2 regions of the Ureibacillus sp. FSL K6-3587 genome follow, and region 2 is predicted to be linked to the other one. Evidence: riboswitches for the same ligand, from Rfam matches in the RefSeq annotation. Region 2 holds a riboswitch; the other holds the start of a gene.
What was found. A riboswitch is a leader RNA that binds a small molecule or an ion and turns the genes downstream of it on or off. The one in region 2 is predicted to bind preQ1.
Positions count from the first base shown of each region.

Region 1: it holds a riboswitch for preQ1, as region 2 does, so the genes downstream of both, queC (7-cyano-7-deazaguanine synthase QueC) here and NSS77_RS03375 (QueT transporter family protein) in region 2, are expected to answer to the same signal.

Region 1 covers NZ_CP151969.1:1,949,871-1,953,021, reverse strand. Annotated here, with positions in the region: gene queE (7-carboxy-7-deazaguanine synthase QueE) at 1-183, opposite strand, end outside; gene queD (6-carboxytetrahydropterin synthase QueD) at 176-646, opposite strand; gene queC (7-cyano-7-deazaguanine synthase QueC) at 639-1,307, opposite strand; PreQ1 riboswitch class I at 1,363-1,406, opposite strand; gene queF (preQ(1) synthase) at 1,412-1,912, opposite strand; PreQ1 riboswitch class I at 1,993-2,038, opposite strand; gene NSS77_RS09630 (DUF5412 domain-containing protein) at 2,380-2,772, opposite strand; partial or broken gene NSS77_RS09625 (dihydrofolate reductase family protein) at 2,836-3,151, opposite strand, start outside.
Region 2 covers NZ_CP151969.1:691,199-694,349, reverse strand. Annotated here, with positions in the region: gene trpD (anthranilate phosphoribosyltransferase) at 1-376, opposite strand, end outside; T-box leader at 466-696, opposite strand; gene NSS77_RS03375 (QueT transporter family protein) at 891-1,379, opposite strand; PreQ1 riboswitch class I at 1,387-1,430, opposite strand; gene NSS77_RS03370 (ABC transporter substrate-binding protein) at 1,792-2,811, shown strand; gene NSS77_RS03365 (ABC transporter permease) at 2,845-3,151, shown strand, end outside.

The DNA.
Region 1 (3,151 bases), 1.3 Mb from region 2:
CTCTTCCGCTGTCATTTGCTTAATCAAACTTTTGCCGCTGCCATCCCAAGTAAAGGCGGAATCGCACCAGGAACAGGAATAGTCACAGCCAGCCGTGCGGACAAACATCGTCTTTTGCCCGATGACCATGCCTTCCCCTTGAATGGTGGGTCCAAATATCTCGATGACGGGGATTTTACTCACCTTCCATCCACTCCCGTCTTGCTTCCGCATAGCTTGTCGGCGTTTCATAAAGCCGGATGAATTCCACCCGCGCACCATCTATGCTTCTTTCCGCCAATGCTTCCGCCAACTTCTCGTAAATCCAGACGACCATATTTTCAGCCGTTGTATTCATCGGCGGCAACGTTTCATTTAAATAGCGGTGGTCCAAATAGATTTCTATTTTTTCCTTCCAAATTTCTTTGAGATCGGCAAAATCAATGACCAGTCCCCGATCGTCCGGATAGCCGCTGACGCCCATTACCACTTTGTACGTATGGCCGTGGAGATTTTTGCATTTCCCTTCATAGGCATGCAAATGATGGGCGGCATCAAAAGTAAACTCTTTCGATACAAGCACCCGTTTGGAATGATATTTCAATTGATCCCGCTGGATATCTTCCCCCAGCTTTTGCAGCTTATCGACAATCCGAAATTCAAGCATGGATAGACCCCTTTCTGGAACGCAAATATTCCTCAAGCCCTCTTCTTCTCAACTTGCATGCAGGGCATTCCCCGCAACCGTCCGCTTTTATGCCGTTATAGCAAGTCAAAGTTTTATTGCGCACAAAATCAAGCGCGCCCAATTTGTCGGCAAGCTCCCAAGTTTGGGCTTTCGTCAGCCACATAAGCGGCGTATGAATCACAAATGTATCATCCATGGCCAAATTCAACGTGACATTCAATGATTTGATAAAAATGTCCCGGCAATCCGGATAGCCGCTAAAATCCGTTTGGCAAACACCTGTGACAATATGTTTCGCCCCCACTTGGCTTGCCACAACTCCTGCAAAAGAAAGGAACAGCAGATTGCGTCCTGGCACAAAAGTGTTCGGAAGCCCGCCATCCTCCCCCTCTTCCACTTGTATATCTTCCCGCGTCAACGCATTCGGCGCCAGTTGATTCAACAGCGACATATCCAGGATGTGGTGCTTTACCCCGAGTTCTTTTGCGATTTCCTTTGCGCACTCGATCTCCAATCGATGTCTCTGGCCATAATCAAAGGTGACCGCTTCCACTTCCCCAAATTGTTCCATTGCCCAAAACAGGCAAGTCGTGCTGTCTTGTCCACCGCTGAATACAACAATCGCTTTTTCATTTTTCATTCATAAACACTCCTTTATATAAGAAAAAACAGCATCCTAAGAAGGAAATGCTGTTTTCTTCTTAGTTTTTTATAGAGGGTAGCTAAGAACCTCTGTTATTCAATTTATCGATTATCCACTTTTTCCGGATATAAATCGTGGTTCATCAAACGGTAGTTGGCCATTTCTTCATATTTCGTGCCGGGTCTGCCGTAGTTGCAGTACGGGTCGATGGAAATGCCCCCGCGCGGCGTGAATTTGCCCCACACTTCAATATATCTTGGATCCAGCAATTTAATTAAATCGTTCATAATGATATTCACGCAGTCTTCATGGAAATCCCCATGGTTGCGGAAACTGAATAAATATAATTTGAGGGATTTGCTTTCGACCAGCTTTTTATCTGGAATATAAGAAATATAGATGGTTGCAAAGTCCGGCTGCTGGGTGAGCGGACAAAGGCTGGTGAATTCAGGGCAATTGAACTTCACAAAATAGTCCCGGTTGGAATGAAGATTGTCCACCGCTTCCAACACTTCCGGCGCATATTGGGTTGGATACGCTGTTTTCTGATTCCCCAATAGCGTTAAATCCTGCAAACCATCTTCCAATTTTCGACTGGACATAAAAAAACCTCCTTGCAAAATGTTTCCCAACATTTTCAAGAGAGGTGCACCCAATAATTCTATAAAACTGATGAAATTATTGTTTCATAGTTTTTTATAGAGGGTTAAGCTATGAACCTCTCCCGTGCTAGTCGGGCCATTTTAATAGTATAGAAGTTTCCGGGATGAGTCAACTTGATTTTTGGCCAAAGGAAATGGGATTTTAGGCAAAAAAAAACACACAGGTTCACAAGCGTGCACCTGAGACTGGACTAAGAAAAAGATAAGGGTGATCATGAGTAACATATATGAATGGTTTTTGAGCTTGTCATTTTCTCGTTTTCCCGAAACGCTTTTCGCCGGGTATCGTCCTGTCATCCCTGACCGTATGGATTGCCCGTATCCAATTCCCGCGTAAGCATCCCCATTACTCATTTCATTATTCTACCTTCTATTTCTAATCAAAAAATATATTAAGAAAGCGAAAATTATTTTATCCCCCTGCGATAATCATAAGTTTCCTTTGGCAACTCAAGCTGAACCCCATTGATCACCACTGTGTCATCATCCAGCCATTCGATGATGGCATAATCGATTTTATATTCCCAATAAATTTTCTTTGGTTTCTCATTTTTTTCGTTGAAAACCAATTCCCCTAACACCGAATGGGATAGTGTTGCGCCACCATTGGATAAGTAAGCGTTAATTGTATAGGTTCCGTTTGGGGAAGTGGATTGGGCAATCAATTCATCCTTGAAGCGGCTCCAATCAAAGAACAGCCAATAGATTCCATAGCTGAGAATAACCGCAAATAAAAGAAACCAGATGAGGAGGACTGTCATCACCTTTTTCATCGCCTTTGTTTTCACGTCAATTTCCAAGATCCTTCCCCCATAAGTTTTTTCAATGAAAACGGATTTTTATATGAAAAGGTTTCGCGTTTGCTAACCATTTGAATCAATCTTATGATAGATCAACTGAACCACTCCCGATGGAAAAGTCTTTGTTTCCATCAATTTCAATCCCACTCTCTGTTGAATATCGATAAATAGCGGCTTTCCTTGCCCCAAAATGATTGGATGGACCGATAACCGATATTCATCAACCAGATTATGATTGACAAATGTTGTAATCAAACCTGCTCCTCCATAAAGCCAAATGTCTTTTCCCGGTTGGCTTTTTATTTTATGGACCTCCTCAAGAATATTGTCATTGATATAAATGGCTTTTCCTTCTGTATTTTGCTGTGTCCTTGAAAAA
Region 2 (3,151 bases):
GAAGAACATCGGCGCTGCCGGAAGAGCTGGAAATTTTACGGTTGCCGTGTTTTGCCACTTTCACGCCGCTGCTTGCCAACACAAAAGCGGAAGTGGTGCTGATGTTGAAAGTTTGCAGACCATCGCCGCCGGTACCGCAATTGTCTATATAAGTCCCTTCCGGAACAGGAATTTTGATTGCATTGGATCTCATCACGATGGAAAGGGCGGCAACTTCTTCGGCTGTTTCTCCTTTTTCGCGGAGGGCCAGCAAAAATTCCGCAATGGCTTCTTTTGGCGTTTCGTCGTCAAAGATGATTTCCACCGCTTGAATCATTTCATCGTAGGGCAAATTTTCCTTTTGCTGAACTCGTTTTGTAAAAGCTTGAATGTTCATTCTATCATCCTCCAAATTTGATAAATTTGAAGTTTAGATAGAATAGCCGCAATAAAAAAACCTCTGCAAACGGGCGTGAAATCCCATTTGCAGAGGACGACCGTGCTGCCGCGTTGCCACCTCTGTTGAAGTAACGACTACTTCCACCTCAGTGTGCCCAGCTGTGTGGGGCACTTCCCGATAACGAGGGAAAGACGTCAACCACTTGCGCAGTTGCTCTCGTAAGGCCCATTCACGAATGGCATGCGCCAGTTTTCACCGTCCACTGGCTCTCTTAAGCGATGCACAGTTCGTTACTTTTCCTTACTCATCAATTTTGGCTCGGCTATTCTCTACTAAACTCAGGCTCAACTCAACTCGTTGCGGTGCTGTGCTTCCACAGCCTTTCTCCGCCACGAACAATTTAATTGATGACTATTTTATTCAGAAATTGTATGAATGTCAATAATATTCACGCAATTTCATGAAAAAGAAACACAAAACCCGGGGCATTTCCCTGCACCCCGGGTTGATATCACTTATCGATCAGATGTTTGAAATCCAATCGTTTGTCCAGCAATTTCATGATTGGTATGCCAATTAACAATACAACTGCCTCCCCGACGGCTGTAGTCAGCCATGAAAGCCAGAACGGTAACTCCAACGCCAATTTCAATTCCAAGGCGATGATCCACATCATGAAGGTGAAGACAAATGAGTTGATCAACATGCGGACAACGACGTTTTTCACAAATTTGCCCACGATGATCAAAATCGTCAAACAAATAACGGAGTGGGCCACCCCGAACACCAAATCAAACCAGCCAAGGGGTGAAAACAGATTTGAGATGAACACCCCCAAAACAACCCCTAACATATAGCGGGGGTTGAAAGCGATCAAATGGTTGAAGATTTCGGCTATGCGAAATTGGATATCGCCGAAGCTCAAAAAAGACAGCGTATAGGTTACGGCAATATAAAGTGCGGCAATAATCGCGGTTACTGCCATGAATTTTGGTTTCATTATTTTTCACTCCTTAGTTTTTTATCGTGGGATTTCGCGAACCACGGTGTGTTGAACACACAAAAAAATATTATATTACATTCGGGAGAAAGAAGCAAATTGAGTGTTGGAATGATTTACCTTATATATAGGTGCTTTTTATCATAAAAAAATTTTACGGTTATTTCACAAAATATTCATTATTTTTATATAACATTTTCTCTGGAAAACCCACGTAATTTACTGGTTTAAAGCGTTAAATTGTTATTATTGAAAGAATAAAATGAATATTTTTGAATTCAGAACATTCCTAATGTTATTGACTGTTCTTTTATGAAAATGTAATATAACGTTAAACTTCGCTTTATTCGAATAAAGCGAAAATTTATGTTAGAAATAGTCAGAAATTTTAAAGAATATCGGGGGGAATTTGATGAAAAGTAGTATGAAAAAACTATCATTTTTATTGTTTGGTTTATTATTGCTTCTAGCTGCTTGCGGCGGCGGTAATGACAATACATCTGACTCGGGTGACAGCAAAGATAAAGAAGCGACGGAAGAAACAAAAACTTACAAGATTGGTGTTACACAAATCGTTGAACACCCATCTTTGAACGCGGCATACCAAGGATTCCAGGATGCGTTGAAAGATGCGGGACTAAAAGTTGAATATGATTATCAAATTGCGCAAAACGATAACAGTTTGAATACACAAATTGCACAAAATCTAGCAAATGCGGGAGTAGATTTGATTTTTGCGAACTCCACTCCATCTGCACAAGCTGCGAAAAACGTAACATCCGATATTCCAATCGTGTTTACGTCCGTAACAGATCCGGTTGCAGCTCAATTGATCGATTCCATCGAATCTCCTGGCGCTAACGTGACTGGTACAATCGACTTGCATCCAGATGCAATCAAAACAACGGTGGAATTCATGAAAAATGAATTGGGCGTTGAAAAAGTGGGTATGGTTTACAACGCCGGTGAACAAAACTCCGTGGCACAAGTGAACCAAGTGAAAGAAATTGCGGAATCATTGGGAATGAAAGTTGAATCCGCAACAGTGGCACAAAGTTCAGAAATCAAGCAGGCAGCGGAATCTTTGATTGGCAAAGTGGATGCCTTCTATATCATCACAGACAACACAGTGGTATCCGCTCTTGAATCTGTAATTCAAGTAGCAGACAGCAACAAATTGCCGCTTGTTGTCGGAGAATTTGACTCTGTAAGACGCGGCGGATTGTTGGCATTTGGCTTTGAATACTACGATATCGGTTACCAAGCTGGCGAAATGGCTGTGAAAATCTTGAAAGGTGAAGCGACACCGGCAGATATTCCTGCAGAATATCCAGCGACATTGAAATTGGTAATGAATAAAGATGCTGTTGAAAAACTTGGCCTTGAAGTGAAAGAAGAGTGGAAAGCAGAGCTTGTAGAAACAGAAAAATAATGAATTTCGACATGTTAGGAGAGATGATTCAATATGTTTGCAGCAATGTTCGGTTCAGTTGAGCAAGGAATCATCTACGCGATTATGGCACTCGGAGTGTATCTAACATTCCGAGTGTTAGATTTTCCGGACTTAACGGTAGATGGTAGTTTTGTAACGGGTGCGGCCACGGCTGCGACGATGATCGTGCTGGGGTATCATCCCATTTTGGCTACGCTCGCTGCAATTGTTGTAGGATTTATAGCAGGATGCATCACTGGTTTATTACATACAAAAGGGAACATTAATCCGCTCCTTGCCGGTATCATTATGATGATTGGCCTCTATTCCGTAAACCTGC